2 linked regions of the Bryobacter aggregatus MPL3 genome follow. The main gene of each other region encodes a partner of the protein of the gene in region 2 in a complex. Links are inferred from orthologs where the notes say so. Each region holds a gene or a part of one and is shown on either strand. Other genes may lie near its edges.

The links.
Region 1: the proteins of M017_RS0110480 (region 2) and trxA are in contact, whole or in part, in an NMR structure (PDB 2IPA), measured with the Bacillus subtilis proteins. The link is inferred for Bryobacter aggregatus MPL3 from one-to-one orthologs.

The regions. Positions count from the first base shown.
Region 1 is NZ_JNIF01000003.1:3,842,492-3,856,963, reverse strand. The notes cover bases 5,569-8,399. They hold trxA (thioredoxin TrxA), read right to left. Parts: upstream 7,235-8,399; coding sequence 6,902-7,234; downstream 5,569-6,901. Other genes in these bases: glgA (glycogen synthase GlgA), read right to left, coding at 7,284-8,399; M017_RS0117800 (S8 family serine peptidase), read right to left, coding at 5,569-6,758. Outside these bases: M017_RS0117830 (hypothetical protein), read left to right, coding at 1-424; M017_RS27905 (GntR family transcriptional regulator), read right to left, coding at 881-1,705; M017_RS0117815 (30S ribosomal protein S1), read left to right, coding at 1,903-3,687; M017_RS0117810 (HU family DNA-binding protein), read left to right, coding at 3,694-3,990; M017_RS0117805 (HIT family protein), read left to right, coding at 3,995-4,474; more of M017_RS0117800, read right to left, coding at 4,461-5,568; more of glgA, read right to left, coding at 8,400-8,705; M017_RS0117785 (tetratricopeptide repeat protein), read left to right, coding at 8,755-10,233; M017_RS0117780 (tetratricopeptide repeat protein), read left to right, coding at 10,253-11,014; rnc (ribonuclease III), read left to right, coding at 11,050-11,787; M017_RS0117770 (flagellar motor protein MotB), read right to left, coding at 11,747-12,529; M017_RS0117765 (flagellar motor protein), read right to left, coding at 12,582-13,409; M017_RS0117760 (flagellar FlbD family protein), read right to left, coding at 13,396-13,608; M017_RS26835 (MerR family transcriptional regulator), read right to left, coding at 13,653-14,141. UniProt on the Bacillus subtilis protein: Participates in various redox reactions through the reversible oxidation of its active center dithiol to a disulfide and catalyzes dithiol-disulfide exchange reactions.
Region 2 is NZ_JNIF01000003.1:2,223,115-2,237,572, reverse strand. The notes cover bases 5,662-8,478. They hold M017_RS0110480 (arsenate reductase ArsC), read right to left. Parts: upstream 7,370-8,478; coding sequence 6,953-7,369; downstream 5,662-6,952. Other genes in these bases: M017_RS0110470 (arsenite methyltransferase), read right to left, coding at 8,438-8,478; arsB (ACR3 family arsenite efflux transporter), read right to left, coding at 7,375-8,445; M017_RS0110485 (efflux RND transporter permease subunit), read left to right, coding at 5,662-6,956. In the rest of the region: M017_RS0110505 (sensor histidine kinase), read right to left, coding at 1-610; M017_RS0110500 (response regulator transcription factor), read right to left, coding at 616-1,290; M017_RS0110495 (TolC family protein), read left to right, coding at 1,379-2,701; M017_RS0110490 (efflux RND transporter periplasmic adaptor subunit), read left to right, coding at 2,698-3,876; more of M017_RS0110485, read left to right, coding at 3,873-5,661; more of M017_RS0110470, read right to left, coding at 8,479-9,241; M017_RS0110465 (ArsR/SmtB family transcription factor), read right to left, coding at 9,252-9,704; M017_RS0110455 (hypothetical protein), read left to right, coding at 9,916-10,464; M017_RS0110450 (hypothetical protein), read left to right, coding at 10,769-11,179; M017_RS0110445 (vWA domain-containing protein), read left to right, coding at 11,264-12,226; M017_RS0110440 (cobaltochelatase subunit CobN), read left to right, coding at 12,737-14,458. UniProt on the Bacillus subtilis protein: Catalyzes the reduction of arsenate [As(V)] to arsenite [As(III)]. In vitro, can dephosphorylate para-nitrophenyl phosphate (pNPP).

The sequences.
Region 1 (14,472 bases), 1.6 Mb from region 2 along the record:
TGAGGCCCACACCGAAGCCCGCTGGCTCGAAGATCCCGACAACTCCAAACGCTTCGCCACCATGGAACGCACCATCAAGCTCGCCGCCCTCCACGAACGACGCGCGGACAAAGCACTCCGGGAACTGCGCCAGCTCCAGAAAGACCGCTTCGCCGCCTACGAAGTTGACGCTGAACTCTGTGTGATGGGTCAGGAACTCAGGATCCCCAGAAGCTTCCCCACAACGGAGCTCCGCAAATCAAACTTGCAAAAAACGAACCCAAATTACCTCGCCCAAAAGCCAAGCGAAGCGCAGCAAAACCTCAAAACAGAATCACCTCATCCAGCGAGCGATCATATGCGCGGCCAAGCCAATAACCAGCAATCGCACTGCCAAGCGCCACAAACGCCGTCGGACCCTGCATCGCCTCCCGACTCCCTGTAGCCGCGCCTCCGATGGCTACGGCAGCGTAAAAGCCACCCAGAGTGCCGATCACCCGCCCTCCTATGCGCTTCTTTCTCACCTGTACCCTCGCAATGGAGTCTCGCGCAATCGTCTGGAGTCCCTTTCCGATCCTCGCGCCCTTCGACGTCTTCTCGACATCGAACTGCAAACCCTCCGGGCTCACCGAGATCCACCGCCCCTGCACCTGATTCCCGTCCAGAAGCTGCACCATCACCTGACGGCCAGCGAATACCGTCGGCGTCTGCTCCCAGGCAATTCGCTCCTGCCCCAAGATCGGAAGAGCAGCCCAAAGACAAAGCAAAACAATTCTCATAGCAGAAGCCTAGAGCCCCCACGCCCCTGAGGGTTGAGCTACTGTGACACTATTTACGCTGTCACAAGACCACGAAGTTCTTCGACAGATTCGCTCGATACAATCCGAAACACAATCGGCTGTCACTGTTTTGGAAACGCAGCGCCGCTCACCACGTCCGCCGCCACAATCGCGCAAGCCTGCAGCCCCTCTTGCCATCCGGCTTTCGCCGGATTCCGCAGCAACACTTCATCTGGCGGAAACCCTAAGGCCGCGAGCAAGGTCGAAGCCCAACTCAGTACCGACGCCGATCGGGAAACATCTGCGATCAGAATCGCCACCGGCGGCCGTTCCCTGCCCGCCACAATCTCCTGCATCGATCGCAACTGAATCACCCGAAACGGAGTATCGCCTAAATGAGCAACCACAGCCTCCACTTGGCCAGCACTCACCAACACACAAGTGCCCCTCTCAAACTCATCCTCTGGGCGGGCGGAAGCAATCGGCTGTCCCAAGGACTCACTCAGTTCCGTTGCCAGAATCAGAGCCAGTTCCGGATCAGGATCCACCACCACAAAACGCCGGGCCTTCCGGCGCTGCACCTGACGCTCGATCGCAGCCTGAATGTCTTCGATGCAATAGCCAAGTCCTTGTGCCTCGCCAATCCAGTTCTCCACCAGCGGATCCAGCTCCAATGCGGTGGAAGGAAAACGGAACTGCCGCACAAAGACACCACTCCCAGGAAGAGAACGAACCCAACCCCGCTTCGCCAGGTCTTGATATACCGCATGCACGGTATTGCCATGAATACGCAGCTTCCGGGCCAGATCCCGCACACTCGGGAGCTTCTTGCCGGGTGCAAGCTGACTGCTGAGAATGCCAAGCAGTAACTGCGAACTCAACTGTTCCCGGATGCAAATCGAAGACCGGCGCGAGATCCACAGCGGCATCATATTGCCGTTCATCATAGCTTCCCTGCAACCGGACTGCATTGACACCAGCATCTCGGTCCGCTATATTCCTAAAATACTGTAGTTTCAACAGCTTGTCGGGAATCTGTTACAAAGTACTCTCTTCGCGGATCCGCCTTGTTGCCGGCCCGTTTCCCGTACAGCCTGTATGCATTGAACAGCGAAACTAGAGTTTTGCAAATGGAGATTCGGCAATGGCCAGCTTGCCCGATGAGCGGAACGCGGAAGCGCCGCTCAAACCACAACACCGAGACGTGGAAGAACACCCTGTGATGCCCGGAGCCCCTGTAGAAGGGGTGGAGGCGGAACAGGACTCTTCGAGCGGCGAGGAAAACTACGAACAGATGATGGCCGAGTATGGCCACATCGAAGAGAATCACGACGGCGAAGTGATCCTCGGTCACATCCTCAGCATCTCCGACGACACGGTCATCGTGGACATCGGTCAGAAGACTGAGGGCTTTGTGCCGCGCGACCAGTTCCTCCAGGAGATCAACGTCGGCGACCAGATCGAAGTCGTTGTGGATCGCTCTGGCACCAGTCCCGAAGGATTTCTCTATCTTTCTCACGAGAAAGTGCGGCGCCTCCGTCATTGGGACACGCTCGAACAGGCAATGAACGAGGGTCTTCTCGTCAGCGGTCATGTGTTGGCCAAGGTCAAAGGTGGTCTCAGCGTGGATGTCGGCGTACGCGCCTTCATGCCCGCTAGCCAGATCGACCTCCGGCCCACTCACAATCTCGACCAGTTCGTCGGCCAGGACATCCCCGTCCGCATCCTCAAGCTGAACCGCCGCAAGGGCAATGTCGTTGTCTCCCGCCGCATGGCCATCGAAGAGGAAGTCACAGCCAAGCGTTCCGCCGCGCTTGAAAGCATCTTTGAAGGGGCTGTCCTCGAAGGCACGATCAAGAACCTCACCGACTACGGCGCCTTCGTCGACCTCGGTGGCATCGACGGTCTGCTCCACATCAGCGACATGAGCTACGGCCGGGTCAATCACCCGAGCGACGTCGTCGCCAGTGGCCAGCCCGTCACCGTACGAGTGCTCCGCTTCGACCGCGAGAAGGGCCGCATCTCGCTCGGCATGAAGCAGCTCTTTGTCGATCCCTGGGAGACAGCCGTCGAGCGCTACGTGATCGGTTCCCATCTCCAGGGCCGCGTCGTCAGCGTCACCGACTACGGAGCATTTGTCGAAATCGAACCCGGCGTCGAAGGCCTCATTCATATCTCAGAGATGACCTGGAGCCGGCGCATGAAGCACCCGGGCAAGGTCGTCAAGCCTGGTGAAATGGTCGAGGCAATCGTGCTCGATATCCGTCCGCAGGACAAGCGCGTTTCCCTCGGTCTCAAGCAGCTCGAAGCCGACCCCTGGACCACACTTGGCGAGCGCTACAGCGTCGGCAGTGTCGTCGAAGGCCGCGTCCGCAAGCTCACTGACTTTGGAGCCTTCATCGAAATTGAAGAAGGCATCGATGGCCTCGTTCATGTCAGCGACATGAGCTGGACCAAGCACGTCAAGCACCCCTCAGAGCTGTTGAAGAAAGGACAGATGGTCCAGGCCGTCATCCTCCAGATCGACACCGGCCACCGCCGTCTCAGCCTCGGGATCAAGCAGTTGGAGCCAGACGCATGGGAAACTTTCTTTAACACCCACATGGTGAACGAGATTGTCACAGGCAAAGTGGTCCGTGTCGCGAATTTCGGAGTTTTCGTCGAACTCGCCCCCGGCGTCGAAGGTCTGTGTCACAATTCCGAAGTGCCCGGTAGTGAATCCCGCGGCGCAGGTGCCGCACCTCTGCCCGTGGGCAGCGAGCACGAATTTAAGATCATCCGAATGAACGAAACCGAAAAGAAAATCGGCTTGAGCATGAAGGCCGTTGGCGAAGAAAAAGACCGCGCCAGGCTGAAGGGCTATCAAGAGCAGGCAGAAGCTGCCAGCCAGAGTTTCGAGGCCCAAAATCAGGATGGGGAGGAAGGCTAGACGCCAATGACCAAAGCCGAATTAATTGAAGAAGTATCGCGAGTTGTCGAGATGACTCGCAAGGACTCCGAAATCATTGTCGAAGCTATCTTCGACAGCGTGGTGCGGAGCCTGAAGTCCGGCGAGAAAATCGAAATCCGCGGCTTCGGTAGTTTCCGTACCCGCGAGCGCCAGTCCCGCATTGGCCGCAATCCCAAAACCGGAGCCCGCGTCGAAGTACCCGCCAAGCGGATTCCTTACTTCAAGCCTTCGAAGGAACTGAAAGATCTCGTCAACGGTGACGAGTCCACCCCCGCGGCCTAAATCCGTGGACCATCTCTGGAGCCCCTGGCGCTACCGCTACGTAACCAAGGAAGACACAGCACGCCCTGCCTGTGTCTTCTGTGAAAAGCAGAACGAACTCACCGTCTTCACGGCCCAACACTGCTACGGCCTGCTGAATCTCTTCCCCTACACCAACGGCCACATGATGATTGCGCCCTTCGAGCATGTCTCGCGCATTGAGGACCTGCCGGAGCCAGCCTGGATCGAGATGATGCGCATGGCCCGGCTTGCCGAACGCAACATCCGCGCCGCCTACCGTTGCGAGGGTCTCAACCTCGGCTTCAACATCGGTTCGGTGGCAGGCGCAGGCATCGCCGGCCACATCCACCTCCACGTCCTGCCACGCTGGAATGGCGATGCAAACTTCATGACCGTCATCGGCGAAACCCGCGTCCACCCCGAGAGCCTCGAAGACTCTCTTGCCAAACTCACCGCCTGCGACTGGACCCTCAGCGCCCTGTAAAGGCGAAGCGCTGCGTCACCCCATTCCCGGCGTCCACCTCGATCACATTCGTCCCCCGCCCCAACACCAGTTCCACCCCAATCGCGCCCGCCACATCAAAGTCCCGGTCCTGCACCTCGCGCACATTCCCTGCCCCGCTGACCACCGTCACGCTCGGCTTCGCGCCCAGCACCATTCCGTTCTCATCCATCACCCGGAAGAACAGCAAGTCCTGCTGCACCGTTCCAGACCGCGCGCTGCTCGCCTGGTAGAGCACCTGAATCTCTGCGGCTTCTTCCTTCGCCTTGCCATACCAATAAGGCACTCGTAAGACCGCGCCGCCTTCCTGCTGCAACAGCACAACACCCGAATAAGCACCGGGAGCCACCGCGGGCAGATCGAGACTCAGTGTGAGCGTCGCGGCTTCATGCGGCGGCAGTTCCAACTCGCTCGTGGAGATCGCAGGAGCAATTCCCTCCTTCGCCTCCACGGACACCTGATAAGTCGCAGCCGTGCTCTGCAGATTCGTCACCTGGATCGTATGGTCCTTCGCCGTGAACGAGACGCTGATCGGCTCAAAGCGAAGCGTCGCATCGAGCGCATTTGTCAGATGCAAGAGCCCCGCGCCACTTTGCACTACAGTCAACTGCGGCAGCGGTTTCGCGCTATTCACCAGTAGAGAGCGATAGTCGATCGGCTTCAATCCGGGGCGTGCCGCCTTCAACACCGCAGCCGCACCCGCCGTGATCGGCGAGGAAAAACTCGTCCCGTTGATCAACCCATAACCGCTTGCCGAATACACCTCGCCGCCCGCATAGTTCGACTCGGCCGCCGTATAGACATTCGTCCCAACCGCAACCAGATCGGGCTTGATCGGCACTCCCGAAACAGGTCCACGCGCGCTGAAGCTGGCCAGACGATCGGGACTCACATCCCGCGCCTTCACCGCAAGGTCCAGCGTCACATCCAGCGAGGCGGCCTTCGAAAGTTCGTCCTCATATCGAATCCCATCGGCATAACGCAGAAACACAGCAGGCAGTGTCGCAGCACCGGCAGACATTGTGATGAAGTCGGTCGAACGTGCCGCATCCGAATAGATCACCGCGGCAACGGCTCCAGCAGTAGCCGCATTGTTGATCTTCACCTCAAAGCTGCAAGTCCCACGCACAATCAACGCAATCTGCCCGCGCAGGCGATCCCCAGAGAAGCGGTCGCAGGCAAGGCCGGCGCTCACCATGGCGGCCGCAATTGAATTGGTCCCCGTTGTCTGCGAACCTGCCAGCGCCGGCGCAGAACTCCCATCCGCCGCAATCAGACCCGCGGCAAAGAGACGTCCATTCTCTGAAGCGCCCACCGTCAACGCAGTAGGGGCCGTACCCGGCGAGCTAAGCGTCGCATGGCCCGGGCCATCATTGCCCGCCGAAACCACAACGATCACCCCCGCCTCTTCCGCCTTCGCCAGCGCCTGCACAATCGGATCATTCTCAGGCCTCGCCGCCAGCATTGAGCCGAAGCTCATATTGATCACATCCATCCCATCGGAAACCGCGTCTTCGATCGCCTGGAGAATCGCCGAGTCCGTCGTGCTGTCGTTGTAACCGGGGGTGCCGAAGATCTTATAGACCCCGAGATATGCCGCGGGCGCCATTCCGGCCAGCGGACCGATCGGCGAATCATGGCTCACCCCCGCGGCGGACATCGCCACCGCCGTGCCATGCCCACTGCGGTCGAGAACGCTCGGATCCGGGTCCCGGTAAGCCCAGAGAGTCGGATAGCTGCGCGCAACAATCACCTTGTTGTTCGTATACGCCTGATCCCGCGCATAGTTCCATTTCGGAAAGCCCTCGAGCACAGGCAAAGTCGCCGACTGGAACCCGGGATGACTCGCCTCAATCCCACTGTCAAGAATTCCAATCTTCATGCCCGCCCCAGCATGTTCGAGCCCCAGACGTTCCCAGGCAGCAGCCACCGCATGCACCTGCGCGGCCCGATCGAGAGTCTTCTGGAAAAGCCGCACCTTATGGACGCGCTCGACACCGGCAAGCTGCCGCAATTGACGGACATCCGTCTCTTCGTTCTGCCCCTCCACCATCAGCGCATTCGCAACCAGTTCGGTATGCCCCAAGGTCTGAAAGCCCCGCGCGCTGAGTTCGGAGCGCACTCCATTCTGGCGCTGCCGCACACGCGTCCGCCGTTCCGCCTGCCGCATTTCGCCAGGCTCATTCTTCAGAACAACGATGTATTGGTTCGGGACGAATTGTCCCCAGAACGGGAGGGAGAGAAGGAGGAGGAAGATCAAACGCATAACAGCTCTACTGAGTGGAACAACCCAACAGACGCCTCGATGTCGCGTTTCGATTCGATTGCGGTGTAAAGAAAGGTTAAGTGAAAAAGGGAGAGAACCTTCCGGTGCTCTCCCTTTTCAGAGGAAAATGATCCAGGTCGCGATTAGCTGACGTGCGGTTCGAGCATCTTGACCAGATCGCTCTTTGAGACGGCGCCCACGCGCTGCTCGACGATCTGTCCGCCCTTGAACAACAGAAGAGTGGGAATCCCGCGCACGTTGTAGCGCATGGCAGTGCCACCATTGTCATCGACATTCAGCTTGCCGACCTTCAATTTGCCGTTGTACTCATCAGCAACAGCGTCCACAGTCGGGGCAATCATCCGGCACGGTCCGCACCATTCGGCCCAAAAATCGACCAGGACAGGCTTGTCTGAGTTCAAAACCTCAGTGTCCCAAGCCGAATCGGAAAAATTAAGTGTATTTGCTCCAGCCATTATTCAATCTCCAAGGGTTAAGATGCGTACCAAACGGGAAAGTTGCAAGCTAGCTCTCCAACAATTCACGGTACAGTTCCGAATACTGCCGGGCCGATTTCGCCCAGGAGTAATCCCGTCCCATCGCACTCTGCCGCATTTTCTCGAACCGGTCCTTGTCTCCATACACCGCCAGGGCGTGCCGGAGACACTCTGCCAAATCCCAGCTCTCAAAACGCCAGAACTTGAAGCCCGTCTCTGCATCAATCGTATCATCCAGACCACCGGTCGCGCGAACCACCGGCAGAGTCCCATAGCGCAGACTGTACATTTGATTGAGGCCACATGGTTCATAACGCGACGGCATCAGAAACAGGTCAGCGCCTGCTTCAATGTGATGCGCCAGTTCGTTGTTGTAGCCTCTCCAGAAAATCATCCGGTCCGGATAGCGGCTGGCATACCAACTGAACTGATTCTCGATCGCCTCTTCCCCCGACCCGAGCACGATCAGCGTCGCATCGCGCCATCCGAGCATCTCATCCAGCACGCTCGCCACCAGATCGAAGCCCTTTTGGGTGGCCAAGCGGGACACAATGCCGATCAGCGGCCGCTCGATGCGATGCCCCATCCCAAACTCCTCGAGCAACGCGAGCTTACAGCCCACCTTGCCGCCCGGCTCGTCCGCCGAGTAATTCGCGACAATGTGGCGGTCCGTGCGCGGATCCCACTCCTCATAGTCGCACCCGTTGAGAATCCCGTGCAGGACCCCGGAACGGGCCCGCAACATCCCATCCATTCCGAATCCGTATTCGGGCGTCTGGATCTCTTGCGCATAGCGCGGACTCACCGTCGTCAGCGCATCGGCAAAGACCAAACCGGATTTCAGCAGGCTCGCCATCCCATTGAACTCAAGCAGGTCGCTCCGGTAAAAGCGATCCTCGACACCCGCATCCCACAGCTTCGAGCGGTCTACCAGTCCCTGGTAGCCGAGATTGTGGATCGTGAACAGAGACTTGGCCCCATAGAAGGCCGGGTCGCCGGTCACAAAGTTCTTGAGAAAGAGCGGCAGCAAGCCGGCCTGCCAGTCGTGGCAATGAAAAATCTGGGTCGGAAACAGGTAGCGGGCTACGCCCAGCGCCGCGCTGCAGAGGGCCGCAAAGCGAACGTGATTATCCCCGAATTCGCCATAGCGGTCGCCATAAAAACCGTCGCGGCCATAGAGCCCAAGGTGTTCGACAAAGAAGAACTTCGTGCCCCGTTGCACCTTTTGATAGATGTCGCACTCGTAATAGCCGCCACCGAGATAGATCCGCATCCTCTCGAAAACCTTTTCGGAAGCTCGGACGTCTATTGCCCCATAGCGAGGCAATACGACGGCACACTCATCTCCGAGCGCATTCAACTCCGGGGGCAAGGATCCCAGCACATCGGCAAGACCACCGGTTTTGGCGAACGGAGCCGCTTCACTCGAAACCATCAGGACACGAGACATAGCTTTGTATATTCTGCCAGACTGCACCCAAGGGAGCTAAGCTGACACTTTGAAGACCTTCTTTTTGATTTTGTCGCTCGCCTCGGCGAGTCTGTTCGCCCAATCGAGCATGGAGGTGAATCCGAACCTCTTTGTCGTGATGGCCGCCATCAACGCGGCCGGTTACGATGCCGACCTCGACAGCACCGCGAACTCCCCCATCCGGGCCCAGGTTCGGCAGTACATCGCGCAAGCCAAGCCCCCCGTCCTCCAACAACTCACTGAATTCTATATCGGCCATCGCAAAGCCGATCCGGCACGCGATCTGAGCCAGTACATCAGCTTTGCCCTCTGCATTGAATTGGTGCCGGCGGCTTCCGGGCCGGAGTTCCGCTATCGCATGCGCTTGAATGAACTGCCGCCCGATGTGCAGGAGTTGGACGGCTTTGAAAAGTTACTCACCCGTTTCTACCGGGAGACAAAGCTCGAAGGCCTGCTCGCCCGCAACCAAGCCGCCCTCGACCGCGCCCTCGAACCGTACCACTCCCCCGTCACGCTGGCGCTCCAGCAGATCGATGGCTATTTGCGCAGTACGCAGGTGAACAACACGAAGGGCAGCTTCCATGTCTATCTCGACCCGCTTGCCGCTCCCAATCAGATTCACGTCCGCAGCTACGCGAATGATCTTTTCGTCGTGCTCACCTCTTCGCCCGAGCCACAAGTGGAATACATCAGAAGTGCCTATCTGCACTTTGTCGTCGACCCGATCGCAATGCGCAGTTTGAAAGAGATCGAGAGCAAAGCGAGCCTGATCGATTTTGCCCAGGGCGCCCCGGCGCTTGACCCGCAGTACAAGCAAAACTTCCCGCTGCTCACCGTTGCCTGCCTCACCCGCGCCATCGATGCGCGCATGGCGCCGGCCAACCAGCGGAGCCCGAAGGTTGAGGAAGCGCTCAAGGAAGGCTTCATCCTCACTCCTTACTTTGCCGAGAAGCTGATGGAGTATGAGCATCAGGAATTGTCGATGCGCTTCTACCTGCCAACCCTGATCAACCACATTGATCTGAAGAAGGAAACCGAGCGGCTCGATGCCGTGAACTTTGCAAACGCACCACGCGAGCGCCGGGCCAAGGTGGCGCCCAAGCCGGTGGTGGAAGTCAGCCCGGCGGAAAAGATGCTCGATGACGCCGAACAGCTTTGGAGCAAAAAGGAGTACCAGCAGGCGAGCGTACTCTTCCGTCAAGCCTTGGAGTTGACCAACGCGCGTCCGCTCAAGGGACGGGCTTATTACGGCATGGCCCGCGTCGCCGCACTGAACAAGGATCCGCAGCTGGCCGTCGATCTCTTTGAGAAAACAATCGAGGAGGGCGCCGAACCGCAGATTTCGGCCTGGGCTCATGTGTTCCTCGGACGGCTGCTGGGCTTGGCGCAGGAGAACGAAGCGGCGAAAAAGCACTTTGAAGCAGCGATCGCCACCGCTGGAGTGTCCCCGATGGCGAAGAAGGCGGCGGAAGACGGCCTGAAGGGAACCCCCACCCCTCGGCCTTGATAAAGTAAAAAGGATATCTATGAGAATCACGAAATGGATTGTGGGCGCCTTCCTCTTCTCGGGCGTCTTGATGGCCCAATCGGCCGATGGGAAACAACCCAAGCTCAAGAGCCAGAAGGAGCAGGATGCGGTGATGGCAATCTTCAATGCTGCCGATCCGGCCGGCCGGATCACCGCAGTCGACGCCCTGCTCGGCAAGTTCGCCGATAGCGAATATAAGGGCACCGCGCTGTTCATTGCCACTGCAGCAGCAGAGGAGATGAACAATTGGGAGAAAACCGTGATCTACGGCGACCGGACTCTCGAGGCCGACCCCAAGAATTACGGCGCCATGTTGATCCTGGCCCGCGGCTACGCCACCCATACCCGCGAGTTCGATTTCGATAAGGAAGAGAAACTCGCCAAGGCCGACAAGTATGCCAAGGGCGCTCTCGAATTGCTGAAGAATGCTCCGAAGATCCGCCCGGACATCCAGGATGAGCAGTGGGAAGCTCAACGCAAGACCTGGATCTCCGAGGCACACGAAGCCATGGGTCTCGCCGCTTCTGTCCGCAAGAAGTATGATGATTCCGTTGCCGAGTACAAGTTGGGCCTCGAAGCCACTCCCGGCAATCAGAATCTGATGACGCGCATTGCCACTGCCTATCTCGACGCGAAGAAGTATGACGAGTCCATTGCCGCCGCCAATCAGGTGTTAGCTCTTTCAGGCTTGAATCCTCAGGTCAAGTCGATCGCTGAAAACATCAAGGCCCGCGCAGTTGCTGGCAAGGCAACAAAGTAATTCCATCCAACGTGGGGCACGAAGACAATCCGCTTTTGAAGACGCTGGAAAGCCGTCTCGGTTATACGTTTGCGAATCCGGCCATTCTCATTCGTGCCCTTTCCCACCGCAGTCTCAACTCTGAACGCAAGCAGGGCCGCGAGGAAATGGCCGAGCACAATGAACAGCTCGAGTTTCTCGGCGACGCGGTCTTGGGCTTGTTGATCAGTGACTATCTCTTCCAAACCTATCCCGAACTTCCGGAAGGAAAGCTCAGCATCCACAAAGCTCGCATTGTGAGTGCCGCGCATCTGGTGGAGGTGGCGCGCAAGCTCCAGCTCGGGCAGTGCCTGCTGCTCGGGAGAGGCGAAGAGTTGAGCGGAGGCCGTGAGAAAAAGGCGCTGCTCGCCGACGCACTCGAGGCCGTTCTTGCCGCAGTCTATCTGGACGGCGGATTAGAATGCGCGCGCGAAGTGGTGCAAAATGTCGTCATGAGCGTCCCGACCGCTCACGATGAACTCTCCGAATTGAAGAACTTCAAAGCCAGCCTGCAGGAGCTGGCGCAATCAAAGGGGATGCCCCAGCCGATCTATGTGACGGTGCGAACAGATGGACCGGAGCATTCCAAGACTTTCGTGGTGGAGGCTCGGGTCGGGACCCAATGGATCGAACAAGGCCAGGGCCCGACGAAAAAGGCCGCAGGGCAAATGGCGGCACGCGTGCTCTACCATCGCATGAGCGGCAATCTGAAGTTTACTGCCTCCCCGGTTGTGTCTTCAAACCATACTGGTTGAGAAACACCACATCCACGCGCCGGTTTTTGCGGCGTCCCTCCACCGTTTCATTCCCCGCCACGGGCACATTCTCCGCATATCCCGATACAGACATCCTTGTTCTCTCGATCCCGTAGCGTTCGCTGAATACATTCAGCATGGCAATCGCCCGGGCCGCAGAGAGATCCCAATTGGAACGGAAGCGATCATTGTGAATCGGGGTGGAATCCGTGTGTCCTTCGAGTAGCATCTGGTTCGGCAAAGTCCTGGCACTCTCGGCAATTTTTCCCAGAATCGGAAAGGCCTCGGCTTGCACCGCATCTCCTGCCGGTGGAAAGAAGGCTGCTTCCTTGAGGCTCACCACCAACCCGCGAGGCTCCATATTGATCGCGACCTTCCCATCGGCAATCTCATTGGCCAGTGACTTGGTAAGCGATTCGAGAGACGGCACCAGTTCGGCCAGCGCAGCAAGTGCGGGATCGGTTTTGCCGGTATCCTTCTCGGCGGGCTGTCCGGATCGCTTGGGATCGTCTGTCTCCGGAGGACGCTTGCGGCCCATCAGGTTCGCCAGCGCCTTGGGCATCGAGCCTTGCTCAAAGGCTTCCTTGACGGAGGCCGACATCTCCTTCGCTTTTTTCTTGTCGGCATGGGAACTGGCAAACATCACCACAAAAAAGGCGAAGAGCAGCGTAATGAAGTCGGCATAGGAGACCAGCCAACGTTCGTGATTTTCATGGGCGTGTTGCTTCTGGCGTCTTGCCATAACGGATTGGATGGGAGCGGCGTCCTTGGTGGTCACGGGGATCTCGGCTCGGTCAGGCGGCCACCGCTTGCGGTCCGCCTCCCGTCCGGCGTCCCGCCCCCTCCGAACTCGCCGACGTATAGGCTTCCAGTTTCGACCGGATCAGCTTCGGATTGAGCCCTTCCACAATCCCCACCACCCCCTCCAGAATCATCTCCTTCCGTTCTGTCTCCGCGCCAATCCGCGCCTTGATCTTGTTGGCTGCAGGAAGAAAGAGAAGATTCGCCAAGGCCACGCCATAAACGGTCGCGACAAAGGCCACGGCGATCCCGTGTCCCACTTCGGTGATGTTCTCCAGGTGCTTCATCACCTGGATCAAGCCGAGTACGGCGCCAATGATGCCGATCGTTGGCGCATAGCCGCCCGCCGCTTCAAAGACCTTTGCTTCGCTTTCGGCATGATGCTCTTCGACCGCAATCTGGAGTTCCATCATCGACCGCAGTTCAGAAAGATCGCACCCATCGACAGCCATCGTCAGGGCTTTGCGCAGGAACGGATCCTCCACCCGTAGAGAGTCTTCCTCGAGCGACACCAAACCCGTCTTGCGCGCCTTGTTCGCATAAGCAAGGATCTCTTCGATGACGGTAGCGGGGGAATTATTCTTCTCCACCAGCAACTCCTTGAAGCGCGCCAGCCCCCCACGCAAGGTGTGCATCGGAGTGTGGACCATCACCGCGCCCAAAGTGCCACAGACAACAATCAGCCCGGCGGTGTACTGCGTGATGTCCTTGATCACGCCGCCTTCGAGCACCAGGCCGCCGACGATCCCGCCGGCGGCGAGCAGCAGCCCTCCGATCGTCGCAAAGTCAAACCGCGTTTTGCCCGAACTATTCTCTGCCATGACTGACCCGGAGACCTCCGCGGGCGACTTCCCGCTTGAACTCAATCGACTTGGCAACAACTTCGTCCAGGCTTTCGAGCACACGCACCCGTTCGCCTGTGGTGAGCGCCAGAACCGTATCCGGGTTGGCTTCAATCAGGACGATCAGATCAGTGTTCACCACAAAACGTTCGTGGTTGAGCCTCGTCAACGCAATCATTGCTGTAAGAGTGCTTATCGGAGACGGGAGGGAAAACGCGAAGTTTAGTTTTGGAGAATTTCGAGAATCGCGCGCAACTCGTCGGAAAACTTCGTGCGCGGAGCTGGGCTCGGCTCGGGCTTCTTTTCGATCTCATTGACCAGGAAGAGCGAGGACTGGACCTTCGGCATGGGCCGGCCAGCCCCAGCGGCGGCCGTGTTCTTCTTCGCACTCTTACTGAGCGGCTTCGGCTTGTGTTCGAGATGCTTGCGGGCGCCTTCGATCGTGTAGCGCTTCTCGTAAAGCAGATGCTTGACCTCAAGAATGAACTCCACATCCTTGCGCCGGTACATCCGATGGTTCGAGCCCATCTTCTTAGGAGAGATGTTGGGGAACTCGGTCTCCCAATAGCGCAGGACGTGCTGCTTCAATCCGGTGAGCTTGGAGACCTCGCCGATCCGAAAATAGAGTTTGGCCGGAAGCTCGTCGGCCGACTTAATGCCGGGGGCGAGGTCTTCCGGGTCAAAACGTAATGTATCGTCTGGAGATTCCACCAAACCACGATGCTAGATTGCTTTCTGGTTCGGAGTCAAGCATTTAGCGAATATTCCTCACCCAACGTGTACAATTTCCAGCAATCTGGTTGACGGAGGAGTTACACTAGGATCAAGGAGGGGGCGTAACGGATTCGACGGGATGGAATGTTCCCCGGAAGGCGTGTCGAGCTCCAGGCTCTCGTAAAACGACTGGAAAAACACAATTGCCAACACGCAATTTGCATACGCTGCTTAATTAATTAAGTAGCCGTTCTAGCGGGCATGTTCACGGGCCCGTGGTGAACGTCACTTCGTGGACTGGGCCGAAGGCTTCTGTTCGGAGCCGCAA
Region 2 (14,458 bases):
GCATTTCGTTCCAGGCCTCAGCCAGCCGGCTGAGTTCATCGCGCGGCCTGGGCACCACAAGCCGCCCACTCAGATTGCCGGCGCCGATCGAACGCGCAGAACTCGTCATCGCATCCACCGGCCGTAGCGATCCCCGGCTGATCCAGTAACCCGTCAGTCCAATCAGCACCAACAGCAACGGTGACGACCAGGCGAGCAGCGTCGTCACTTCCTGCACCGATTCCTCAATCGGCACCGTGGACGCGGCCGCCCGCGTCTGTAAGGACCGGCCGTACAAACGGAAGGATCGCTCCCGCACCAGCGCAGGCGCAGGAACGGGGTCGCCATGCAGCAGCAGTTGGCCGTCTTCATTGCGGACTTCAATCAGATGACCTTCGGGCTGTGTCGAGGCATACTCCGCCAATTCGAGAGGAATGCGATCTGCCGTCGCCGCTGTGGTTTCGCGCACAAGAAAATTCTCGACACCCCGCAATCGATGATCGAGCGACTCCGCAAGATGCGCCGTCAGCCGCTGTCTCAAGAGCGTGATCACCGCAACTCCCGATAGCACTAGCGCGAAAAATAGCAGGCCTCCGAAGATCAGAGTCAGCCGGATGCGAATGGGAAACATGGCGATCAATGCTCCACGCGGATTGAGTAGCCCACGCCGCGGCTGGTGTGGATGAGTTTCGATTCGCCCGGCGGATCGACTTTGCGGCGAAGCAGATGCACGAAGGTGTCGAGCGTCGCATTCTCAATCTCAGCGTCATAACCCCAGACCGCCTCAATGAGTTGGTCGCGGGAGACAATGCGGCCACTGTTCCGCAGCAGCATCTCCAGAATTCCATACTCCGTGCGCGTCAGCTCAATCGCCCGATTGCCGCGACTCACTTCGCGCGAAGCCGTGTTCAACGTCAGATCGGCGATGCGCAAGACCAGTTTCTGGGGCGAGCCACCGCGACGGGCCACCGCGCGCAACCTCGCCAGCAGAACCTCAAGCGCAAAGGGCTTGGTCAGATAATCGTCGGCCCCGGAGTTCAACCCATGAACGATGTCGCGAATGGTGTCGCGCGCGGTCAACATCAGAACCGGCGTGTGGCAACCCTGCTCGCGCAGGCGGTGGACAACGCCAAAGCCATCCAACCCCGGCAGCATGACATCAAGCAAAATGACATCGAAGTCATTCGTCTTGGCAAGCTCAAAGCCGGTCACTCCATCTTTTGCAAGAACCACCGAATCGCCTTCTTCGCGCAGCGCCTGCTCGAGAACCGGCCCCATATCCACATCGTCTTCCACCACGAGAACCCGCATCCTGCCTCATTCTTTCCTGTGAATCTTCAGATTTGCTTCAGATGCCTTGAAGGTTATTTTTAGATTGCTGTGATGTCCTTAGGCTACGATGCCATGGCGTCCTCTTCATTTCGCAATCTTCCTGGTTAGCGCTGGACTTGTCGGTTGCGCAAGCCGTCTTGCACCAGCGACAGCAACCGCGACGCAGGCCGGCATTCAGTCCCGCACGCAACTGCCGCTCCCTCCTGAGAACAAAGGCGGCGATGCGATTCAGTTTCCTCCTGGAATCCAGGCCGAGCAGCCACTCTCCTCCGATGACGCGGCGGCAATCGCATTGTGGAACCAACCGCAGTTGCGAGCCGATCTTGCCAGCCTGGGCATTGCCCGTGGCGATCTGATCGATGCCGGACTGCTGCGCAACCCCAGGCTCGACATGCTGCTGCCTGTGGGCCCCAAGCCTTTTGAGCTGATTCTCAATCTGCCGATCGAAGTGCTCTGGCAGCGGAAGCGCCGCGTGGCGGCCTCCCAGAAGGCTTATGACCAGTTGGCCCAAAGCCTGATTCAGAACGGACTCAACACCGTCCGCGATGCACGCCTCGCGCATGCGGACCTTGCGCTGGCCATTGCACGAGAGAAGGCTGGTCAGCAATCCGTCACCTTACGCGAGCGGATTGCAAGCCTGACCGAGGCGCGATTGAAGGCTGGCGACATTAGCGACCTGGAGGCGATGGCCGCCCGCAGCGATGCGGCCTCTGTGCGCGAGCAATTGCTGCGGCTGCAACACGATGTCGCACTGGCCACCGAGCGGCTGCGGATGGCGCTGGGCCTTGCACTGCACAGGAGCGCTATCACGATCACCATAGCGCCCATCGACGAGGCTCCGCCGCCACAGGCCAGCGAACTGGTGGGCAAGGCCTTAGAGGCCAGGCCAGACCTGCGCGCAGCGGAGATTGCGATTGCGGCCGCAGCCGAGAGAGCCCGTTGGCAACGCTCGCAGCTTGGTTTGGTCGCGGCGCAGCTCAGCTCAAAGGGCGTTGGCACGAACGGAATTCTCACCGGCCCCGGACTCAGCGCAGAGCTGCCCATCTTCCATCAGAACCAAGGTCTGCGTGCCCGCGCCGATGCGGAAGTCGCAGTCGCCTCACGCCAGTATCTGGCGATCAAGCAACGCGTGGCGTTCGAAGTCTATGAGTCGCGCGAGCTGCTCGTACAGGCCCAAGACGCACTCCATCGCCTGCGCCAGGAAGTTCTACCGCCTCTGCAAAAGACCGTCGCATTGGCCGAAGAGCAATACCAAAAAGGCGATGTCGCCTATCTCTTCGTACTCGAACAATCGCGCGGCCTGATCGATGCAGAACTACGACTCGCCGATGCCGAAGTAGCCCTCAGGCGGGCCCAAGCCCTCCTCGACCGGAATGTAGGAACCAAATGAGCACTCTCCATCACTTACTCGTTTTTAGTCTGCTGGCCCTTGCCGCTTGCAACTCTGCACCGGCGCCCGAGAAGAAGGCAGCGGTAGTACCAGCCAAGGTGGACAACCGCGTGGCGGAGAGCCATCTGACCCAGATCACGCTGTCACCAGAAGCCGAAAGCCGTCTGGGCATCACAGTCGCCGAAGTCGCGGAACGCAGCGCCTCCAGGCACCTGACCATCGCCGGAGAAGTGATGCCCATCCCTGGCAAGACACTGCTCGTAACGGCGCCCGCCTCAGGCGCAGTTACACTTGTGCGCAAGGGCCTGATGGTGGGCCAGTTTGTCAAAAGCGGGGAAGTGCTCTTTCGTCTGACGCCGATGCTCGCCCCCCAACGCGACCTCAAAACAACTTATGAATCCGATCTGCAATCTGCCAAGGCCAGGCTGGACACCGCCACCCAGCAACTAGAGCGGGCCCGGCAGTTGCTCAGCGATCTGGCTGGCAGCAAACGCAATGTGGAGATTGCCGATCAGGAGTTTGGACAGGCCAAGGCCAACTTCGACGCAGCAGCCCTCCGCCTGAAGCGGCTCGAAAGCCATCCGCTCGAGGCCGACGTCGAGATGAGCGTCGTTGCGCCTTCCGATGGAGTGTTACGCCAGTTGCTTGCCGCCGAGGGCCAAAACGTCGCTGCTGGAACCGTCCTCTTTGAAGTGGCGGACTTCCGCAATGTGTGGCTGCGAGTTCCCGTCTACGCCGCAGACCTGAAGGATCTCGCGCGCGCCAACCTCGTTGAGATCCGGGAAATGGACGGCGCCGGAACCATACGCAAGGCGCGTCTCGCATCGGCGCCTCCCAGTGCCGACCCGCTAGCCGTAACGGCCGATCTCTACTTTGAGCTTCCCAACTCCGATCTGATGCTGCGCCCCGGGCACAGGCTTTCTGTCTCCTTGCCCCTGCAATCGCAAACTCGAAAGGGCCTGGCCGCCCCGGCCTCGTCCCTCATCTATGACAGCTATGGCGGCACCTGGGTGTACGTGCAAGCAGGCCCGCAACTCTATCGCCGCCAGCGTGTGGATCTGATTGAGACCGCCGGGAGCACAGTCTACTTTGCAAGGGGCGTGAGCGCCGGGATGAGGGTGGTGACGGCAGGGGCTGCCGAATTGTTTGGAACAGAATTTGGAGCAGGACATTGAGAACCCTCGTTGCAACCGCGCTTCGCCTGCGTTGGGTGGTGGTGGCATTGTCCATCCTGCTACTCCTCGTTGGCTGGCAGGTGATCCAGAAAGCGCCGCTCGATGTTTTCCCTGAGTTCTCGCCCATCCTCGTGGAGGTGCAGACAGAGGCGCCCGGGCTCTCCACCACCGAAGTCGAGTCGCTCATCACCACTCCGATTGAGAACGCGCTCAACGGGGTGAAGGGGATGAAGACGATGCGCTCGAAGTCCGTGCTCGGCCTGTCCTCAGTGGTGCTGATCTTCGGGCCCGACACTGAACTGATGGCAGACCGGCAACTCGTGCAAGAGCGCTTGCTCACCTTGAGCGGTCAACTCCCGATCCTCGCCAAGACTCCCGTCATCCTCTCCCCGCTCTCCTCCACCAGCCGTGTGATGAAGATCGGCGTATGGTCCGGCAAACTCTCCCAAACTGAAATGACCACGCTCATCCGGTGGACCGTGCGCCCCCGGCTGATGTCCGTGCCTGGCGTCGCCAACGTCGCCATCTGGGGCCAGCGGGACCGGCAAGTCCAGGTGCTGGTCGACCCAGACCGTTTGCGCGATTACAAGCTCAGTCTCGCCGAAATCATTCGCGTCACCCAGGACGCCACCATGCCCGCAGCCGGTGGCTTTGTCGAGACGGCAAACCAGCGGCTCTCTGTCACCCACATGCCCGCCGTGCACTCGGCCGAGGACCTCAAGGAAGTGCCTGTTGCCTTCCGCAATGGAGCGCCCCTGCTGCTCGGCCGCGTGGCAAATGTCACCGAAGGGCACCAGGCCCCAATTGGCGATGCAGTGATCAACGACCAGCCAGGTCTGCTCCTCATCGTCGAAAAGCAACTGGGAGCGAACACGCTCGAGGTCACCCGCAATGTCGAGAAGGCGGTCGCGCAACTGGGCCCCGGCCTGCAAGGCGTGCAACTCGACACCAGCATCTTCCGCCCCGCCACCTTCATCGAGATGTCGCTTGAGAACCTGAAGCAGGCGCTGATCTGGGGCTGCATTCTGGTAGCTGCCATTCTGATTCTGTTCCTGTTTGAATGGCGCACGGCGGCCATCAGCCTCACCGCCATTCCGCTCTCGCTTATCACAGCGGCGCTGGTCCTCCATTGGCGTGGCGCCACCCTGAATACGATGGTGATTGCCGGGCTGGCCATCGCATTGGGCGAAGTAGTGGACGATGCAATCATCGATGTCGAAAACGTCCTGCGCCGCTTGCGCATGAATCACGATTCCGGCAATCCACAACCTGCATGGAAAGTGGTCCTGGAGGCGTCGCTTGAGGTGCGCAGCGCGGTGGTCTACGCCACCATCATTGTCGTACTCGTCTTCCTGCCCGTCTTCTTCCTCGACGGCCTGGCCGGCACTTTCTTCCGGCCGCTCGCTTTATCCTACATCCTCGCCGTCCTTGCTTCGCTGGCCATTGCCCTCACCGTCACACCGGCGCTTTGCCTGCTCCTGCTGCCAAAGTTTGGACAGACGACCGGAGGCCACAAGGAGACCGCGCTCGTGCGAGGAATCAAGAGCGTCTATCGCCGACTGCTGCCGCCGCTTCTCGCACGCCCCAAGACGATCATCGTTAGCCTTGTCTGTATTTTCCTGACGACAGGCTTTGCCGTCACTCGATTGGGAGAGGAGTTTCTGCCGCATTTTCAGGAGTACGACTTCCTGATGCACTGGGTGGAGAAGCCGGGCACTTCACTGTCCGCCATGCAGCGCATCACGGCCCGGGTCAGCCGCGAGTTGCGTGCCATTCCCGGAGTGCGCAATTTCGGCTCGCACATTGGACGGGCTGAGGTGGCCGATGAAGTAGTGGGGCCAAACTTCACGGAACTCTGGATCAGTCTCGACCCCAAGGTGCCCTACGCGCCGACGGTGGCCAAGATCCAGGAAGTGGTCGACGGCTATCCCGGGCTCTACCGCGATCTATTGACTTACCTGAAGGAGCGAATCAAGGAGGTGCTGTCCGGAGGCAGCGGCGCCATCGTCGTCCGTCTCTACGGACCCAATCTTGAAGTCCTCCGGCAGAAGGCGGCAGAGGTCAGCGGAACCATTGCAAAGATCGACGGCATCGCGAATCTGATTGTCGAGCCGCAAGTGGATGTGCCGCAGATTGAGATCCGCGTGCGTCCCGAAGCGGCGCAGCGCTTCGGGCTCACCGCCGGCGATGTCCGCCGCGCGGCCATGACCTTGATCCGTGGCACAAAGGTCGGCGAGATCTATGAAGACCAGCGCATCTTCGATGTCTCCGTCTGGACGGAGGAAGCCACGCGCAACGATATCGCTAGCCTGGGGAAACTGTGGATCGATGCGCCCTTGGGCGCGAAGATTCCGCTCGAGGATGTCGCAGAACTGCGCATCGCCCCCACACCGAATCTGATCCAGCATGAGAATGCAAGCCGCAAGATCGACGTCTCCTGCAATGTGAAGGGACGCGATCTCGGCAGTGTCGCAAGAGAGATCGAACAACGCGTCCACGCGCTGCCTTTTGAGCCGGGCTACCATCCCGAACTGCTCGGCGAATATGCGGCGCGCCAAGCCGGCCAGCAACGGCTCTTCGCACTCTCCGGCCTGTCGCTGCTGGGCATTTTGATTGTGCTTTATACGGACTTCCGGTCGCCGCGCCTGGCCGGGCTGGTCTTCGTCAGCCTGCCCTTTGCGCTGGTGGGCGGTGTTGCCTGCGTCCTCGCAACGGGCGGTGTGCTATCGCTCGGATCACTGGTAGGATTCGTCACCGTGCTGGGAATCGCCGCGCGCAACGGCGTCATGATGGTGAGCCACTACCGCCATCTCCAGGAGCAGGAAGGCGAATCCTTCGGGCCGCATATGATCCTGCGTGGCGCCGAGGAGCGGCTGGTGCCCATTCTGATGACGGCTGCGGCAACGGCGCTGGCATTGCTTCCGATCGTGCTTGGTGGCAACAAGCCCGGTCATGAGATCGAACACCCCATGGCGGTTGTGATTCTGGGGGGCCTCGCCACCTCGACACTGCTCAATCTCTTTGTGCTTCCAGTGTTAAGCCTGCGCTTTGGCCACTTCCAGCAGGAGCCGAATGCCTAACCTTCGCCTAAGTACAGCAGGATCTTCCGGCGAATCTGATCGCGCACCTTGCGGAATGCGGCCATTCGTTCTTCTTCCGACCCTTCGACAGCAGTCGGGTCCTCAAAGGGCCAATGGAGCCGCTGCGTGGCGACGGGAAAGACAGGACAGGACTCTTCCGCGTTGTCGCAAACCGTGATCACGAGATCGAGCGCTGTTCCGGCAAATTGATCGACAGACTTCGAGCGATGGCCGGAAATGTCGATCCCGATCTCGCGCAGGACGGCAATCGCCTCAGGGCGAACAATGCTGGGCTTGGTGCCGGCGGAATGGACTTCCAATCGGCCCTTCGCCTCCTGCCGGAGAATGCCTTCTGCCATCTGGCTTCTGGCGGAGTTCCCGGTACAAAGAATGAGTATGCTCTTGGGGGACATCGAAATTACCTTTCAAGTGGAGTTGGAAACCAATGACGGGTCTGATTGCACACGGCACAAACCGAGAGCATCACCGGAACCTCAACCAGCACGCCAACCACGGTTGCCAGCGCCGCGCCGGACTCCGGTCCGAACAAAGCAATCGCAGTTGCAACGGCCAGTTCAAAGAAGTTGCTAGCGCCGATCAGTGCGCCTGGCGCCGCAATAGAGTAATTCACTCGCAGCAGCCGCATCAGCCCATAGGCAAGCGAAGAGTTCAGATAGACCTGCAAGGTGATCGGCACAGCAATCAAAAGAACGTGGAACCACCGTGCGGTGATGTTGTCTGCCTGAAAGGCAAACAACAGCACCAAGGTCGCCAGCAGGGCCGTCATCGTCAGAGGCGCAAAACGCGGCAGTTGCTCCATTTCAAACCAGTCCCGCCCGCGCTTGCGAATCAGAAGGCGTCGCAGCACGGCGCCTGCGGCCAAGGGAATAACGATAAAGACCAGCACGGAGTCAAGCAGGACGGCAAAGGGAATGGTGAGCGAGGAAGCGCCGGTCACCAGATACTGGACAATCGGGACAAACAACACCAGCATCAACAAGTCATTGACGGCAACCTGAACCAGCGTGTAAGCGGGATCCCCATCCGTCAAATGGCTCCACACAAACACCATCGCAGTACAGGGAGCGGCCGCCAGAATGATGCAGCCCGCAATGTACTGATCCGCTTCTGCGGGCGCAATGAAGGAAGAGAAAACAAATCGGAAAAAGAACCACGTGAGAAAAGCCATGGAGAATGGCTTCACCAGCCAATTGACGATCAGCGTCACCACCAAAGCTGCGGGCCTGCGACCCACATCGCGAACCGCGCCAAAGTCGACTTTCATCATCATCGGCGTGATCATTAACCAGATCAGAATCGCGATGGGTAGGTTGATCTGGCTCGATTCCCCGAGTTCCCAGCCGCGCAGACTGTGGACAACACTAGGCAGCATCTTGCCGCAAGCCAGCCCCACGGCCATGCACAGCGTAACCCAGAGCGTGAGATAGCGTTCAAAGAATGCAAGCTGCTTTCGCGCTGCCCTAATCATGCGCCACAATACGGGGTTTGAGCGCACGGATGAAGGCGCCCATAAACTTTCCGTCCACCTGCAGCGCAATCGCATCAATATCCAACCCCTGGCCACTCAGAAAACTACGAGCCTCCTCTACGCGGTAGATACGGGTGGCTTCGATGTGGATCTCCTCAAAACCGCTTGCCTGCAGCTTGGCGGCATACTCGTTCTCGTCCAGCGCTCCGGCAAGACATCTCACCCACAGCCCCATGCTGCTCCGGATCTCAGGCAACATCTCCCCACGGGTCACAACATCGGCAACCGCAAAGCGGCCACCAGGCTTCAGCACCCGGAAGGCTTCTTGCAGCACCCGGTCCTTGTCTGCACTAAGGTTAATCACACAGTTCGAGAGGATCACGTCCACGGAGTGATCTGGAAGGGGAATGGACTCGATCTCGCCTTTTAAAAACTCCACATTCGCCGCGCCCGCCTGCCGCTGATTCTCGTTTGCCAGCGCCAGCATCTCATCTGTCATATCCAGGCCATAGGCCTTTCCGGTAGGCCCCACACGCCGGGCCGAAAGCAACACATCGATGCCACCACCCGAACCCAGGTCCAGCACCGTCTCTCCGGGCTGCAAGTCTGCCAGCGCGGTCGGGTTGCCACAACCAAGCGAGGCAAGAAGCGCCGCTTCGGGCACTTGCCGGCGTTGTTCCTGATCGTAGAGATTGCTGGTGATTGGATCGCAGCAGGAGGATGCTCCATGGGCAGATCGAAGAGCCGCCAGGCCGTACTTCTCTTGCACTACTGCCTTGATGTCTATCTTGTTCATCATGCTCTCCCTACTTACAGAGCGGGACAATCGCCTCGGGCCGGATCGCCTTGTTACGGGTGCAACACTCTGCGTAGAGGAAAGACAACACCGCTTCCAGAGCAGCGGTATTGGCCGTGTAACGAAGAAAAGTCCCTTCCCGCTGCACCAGCACCAAGTCCTCATTCTTCAGCTTCTCCAGATGATGGGAAAGGTTTGAGGCCGAGATTCCGAGTTCCGATTGAATCTCTCCAACTACCATTCCCGCAGGATGGGCCGAGAGAAGAACTTGCATGATGCGGAGACGGGACTCCGTGCCCATCGCCGCAAACATATCGGCGAAGCGGATCGTCCGCTCGTTTTCATCTTCTTGATTCACTATTTCTATAATAATTGAAATATTAAAATAGGCAAGCTTCTTTCTGAGAAGGCATGCCGATATATGGTCAGGGTGACGAATGGCGGTCAGCAGCGTTCCGGACATTTTGCCACCTCCACGAGCTGCAGCCGGGGTCCCCATTCGTCCATCAGAAGACCTTCGAGTGGTTGCACATGAAAACCACGCAATCAAATCGCCGCACCAACTTGAACCTGGAAACCACGGTCCTCTTCTGGAAGAGCCACAGAGAATTTCGTCGGATTGAAAGGGAAGATTGGGGCTCGAATTGCATAAGAAAAGGCAGAGGAGTATCAAAATGAACAAATTACTCATTACAGCAATCGCGATCGGCATCGGCGCCGTGGGAGCCATCGGCCAGCATCGCGAGGGAGGGGGGCGCGAAGGAGGGGTAGGAGGGGGACATATTCCTGCCCATGGCCCGGTTGCGAATCGGGCTCCGATGCGTGAGAACGAGTCCCGCGATACGAAAGAGAACAGGATTGCCGTCGATCAGAAGGGGCACCCGAATCTCCCGCATGTCCATGCAAAAAATGACGAATGGGTAGGGCATCGCAGCGGCGCGAATGATCCCCACTACCATTTGGATCACCCCTGGGCTCATGGCCGCTTTTCTGGTGGTTTTGGGCCACAACATGTGTTTGTGCTGACTGGTGGCAACCGGAACCGCTTCTGGTTCAATAACTTCTACTGGGCCGTCGCACCTTTTGACTACAGCATCGTCGATGACTGGAACTGGGCCGGCGACCAGATTGTGATTTATGAAGATCCGGTCCACGTAGGCTGGTATCTCGGATACAACTCGCGGCTGGGCACTTATGCCCACATTGAATACCTCGGTCTTTAATCTCTCGAGGAAAGACAGACGATCTACAAACGCTCATCCCAATATGAAAAATTTAATCGTAACAATGGACACATCCCTTACTCTTACGGTTAGTTTTCGCACAATACATTTCCGCAAAGATGGAAACCATCAACAAGGAAGATTGAACGTGTCGGAAGGAATGGCTCAGGAATGGGAGCACGCCGGATCTCCAGCGCGATTCCGAGGCAGAGTTTAGCAGTTTGAACTCTTTGTAGGCAAGATCGGAGCGCATCTCCTGTCGACTCCGAACCATGATTGAGATTCAACAGAAAGCGATAAGAAAATGAAAAACACATGGAAGAACACACTGCTAGTTGCATTTGCAGGAATCGCATTGTTGGTAACGCCCTTTCTGTCTGCTGACGAGATAGAAAAGGCTAATATTCCATTCCAGTTCACCGCCGGAGAAAAGGTCTATCCGGCCGGAATGTACGAGTTCCGGGTGGATTTAGCTTCGCGGGTCGTGAAGGTCACACAAGATCCCAAAGGAGCCGCTGGATTCGTGCCGTTCATCACCACAATGGCGGCAACGACACACTCGACGGCTACAGACAATCATATTGTCTTTGACAAAGTAGGAAACAACTATACCCTTTCGGAAATTTGGCAACCGGGTGAAGACGGAATCCTGGTTCATGCAACAAGAGGAGCACACGAACACCACGTGATTCACGTTCCTAAAAAGCAGAGGTAAGTCTGCTCGATCAGGTGGGTTCGTTTCTATCATTCGCAAGTATGGTCAACGAAGGTTCCATCCCCAATACCTCGACAAGGACATATGAACACCACATGCAAGATCGCAGTAGTCAGTTCCACGATCTTTTTACTGGCGTTTGCGCAGAACAGCCCTCGGCCCTCCGCCGGGGCAAACGAAGTCCCGGTGCAACTGGTAGTGACCGCAGAAGAAATACACGGTAGCGAGTTGCCTTCGATTGGCAAGTCTGATGTCAGGGTATTGCAGGGTGGAACGATGAAAGAGGCCCTAGACTGGGCGCCATTTCGAGGGGAAATGGCGGGTCTTGACCTCTACATCCTGATCGATGAGCGAGGAGATCCTGGAGCGGTGACGCGATTTGAAGAGCTTCGCCGCTTCATCTCTTCTCAGCCGCCAACCACCGCGATTGGAGTTGCTTATATGGAGAATGGGGAAGCACACGTCGTGCAGGCCCCAACCAAGGATCACGACAAGGCAGCGAAGGTCCTTCGAATGCCTTCGGGCAACGACAGTGCCGGTGCCAGTCCGTTTAATTCCTTGAGCAAGTTGATCAATGAGTGGCCCCAGGGGGCCCTGCGGCGTGAAGTGCTCTTAGTGTCCGATGGCGTTGACGTTTTTGAAGATGTTGGCGGGGCAAGCATGTATCTGGACGATGCAATCGCGGCAGCACAGTATGCTGGAGTGCAAGTCTTTTGTATTTATGCACCCAGTCTCGGCCATGCCAGCCATAGCCCTGCATTGGTCCGGGGGGGGCAGGCCTATCTTGCCGAACTCGCCGAGCAAACCGGCGGAGAAGCGTATCTGAGCGATCAGGGGAATGCGCAGTCGTTTACGCCCTATCTGGCCGATGCGGCCAAACATCTCGCTCAACAGTACCGCGTCAAATTTCTCGCCATCCCTCTCGAGGAGAAACCCGGAGAAAGAAGCGCGTACCAACGGATCGCAATCCGCTCACGGCTCCCGAATATCCAGTTCCTCGCCGCCCGCAGATTCTATCTCGCTGCCGGCACAGCTACCAAGCCATAGCGAATGCAGATTGGGTGCGCTGTTCCCGATTGAAGGCAGAAGCGCGGCGAACTCAGAGCTTGTCTTCTCACGCCATCAATAGGAACATCGGCAAAACGCCGATCTGAACAGGCACACCGGAAGCAGCCAGCAGACCATCTGGAAAAACGGCCCGCGCAAAGCTGCCGCGACCCGGAGTTGCCGTTCCTTCGCACAACGAACGAGTTCTTCACTCACATCCTCCTTCAGTCGCTTCCCGCGGCGAAACCAACAGGCATCCGTGATACCCTCGGATTGTCTCTTGGTGCTGGACTCGGCGATTCGTCGCGGTGTCTGGCTGAAAAGGGAATCCGGTGCAATTCCGGAGCTGCCCCGCAGCGGTAAGCAGGAACGAACGCCAATCATCCGCCACTGAGCTCACAGCTTGGGAAGGCTTGGCTAGTAGGTTTGTATCCAGCCTGTAAGCCCGAAGACCTGCCAGAGTCGCCGTCCTTGTGACGGCTACCCCATGGACTTCGAGGGAAGGGCTCCGTGAAGATATTACTCTCCGTTTTTTTCTATACGTGTGTCATTTTCGCCCAACCGGCGCCGCGTCTTGCGATTGTCGGTGGGCCGCAACAATTATGGCCGCGTATTACGACAGAATTCGCCAAACGTTATCCCGGCCGTGAGATTCAGTTACTCACCACCGCGCCAACAGCTCCCGTTCCGGTTGATATTGTCTTCGCCTACTACCCGACCCCAGAGGAGTTACAAGCCTCCCTTTCCTACTTGCCTGACAAGTCACTGGCGCAGCCGCAGGAGTTTGCCGCGCCGCTATGGCGCAGGACGATTGATCCCCAGGCCAGCGTCAAAGCCTCTGCTTATCTCGATGAGGGGGGTGTTGAAAATGGCGTGCGTCTGGTGGCCTATCTTTGTGATCTCGTCAGGCCCAACTGGAAACTCAGTCCCGAGGCGCCTCTCAAAGGCCCACAATCCGGCATCTATCATCCCGATGCAGAGGAACTATTTTCAAGCTTCGAGGCCTATCGCAACTGGTGGCTCCAACGCGCAGGACGGCAAGCCGCGCCCCCTGCCGTCGCGCTGGCCTTCTTCAGTAGCTGGCTTCGAGGCCGCGATCTTGCCGTAGTCGATGCCGGTGTCCGGAAACTGGAAGCACGCGGCTATCTGCCCATCCCTGTTTTTGGCTATCCGACAGATCGATTCACACCCCTCCTGCAACACCAAGGGAACATTCAGCCTGCAGCAGTCATTACGCTCAATGCCACACTGTCCTCTGTGAAAGATGCGGACATCTACACCTCCTGGAAGGTGCCGGTCTTCAATGGACTGGTGACACGAGATTCTCTGGAGCAGTGGCAGTCGAGTCCCAAAGGCTTGGCGCCCGATCGGATTGCCCCTCATTTGAGCTTCCCGGAACGCTCCGGACTCGTGGCCCCCACTCTGGTGGCCACTACAGAAAGCTCTGCCAATGGCGCGAAGATGACGCTTCCGTTCCATGCTGGCCTCGACAGCCTCCTCGACCGTGTTTCCCGTTGGATTGCGCTCCAAACAAAGCCAAATTCCAGCAAGCGTGTCGCCGTGATTTACTACAATAATCCCGCTGGCAAAGGCAATGTCGGCGCCAGCTATCTGCAGGTTTTCCCCAGCATCGCCAACATTCTGAGCGGCCTTGAAAAACGCGGCTATCAGGTATCGCATCCCTTGCCGGACGAAACCGTCATCCGGCGGCTGATTGAAAACAATGGCCGCAATCTGGAACTTTGGGCGGAGGGTGAAAAGGAACGGCTCGGTCACTCCGGAGACCCGGTCCTCTGGCCACTGGAAGAGTATCGCAAGCACTATGATCTGCTGCCGCAGTCCTTTCGCGATCAAGTGGAAGCAACCTGGGGCGCACCTGGTGTTTCCCGGTTGATGACAACTGATTGCCATCACAGCCGCTGCTTCCTTCTACCAGCGATCGAGCAAGGCAATCTGTTGCTCGCCCCCCAACCCCTTCGTACCACTTCCGATCAAGCGAGCGACCCCGGACACGTCACTGTCACTCCCCCGCCCCACCAATACATCGCTTTCTATCTCTGGCTCCGTCATGTTTGGGCAGCGGACTCCGTCATCCACCTGGGTAGGCACGGCACCCTCGAATGGCTTCCCGGCAAGCAAGTGGCGCTAGCCCCAGATGACGCACCCGCCCTGGTTCTCGGCGATCTGCCAAACTTCAATGTCTATGTCATGGATGGTGGCGGCGAAGCGATT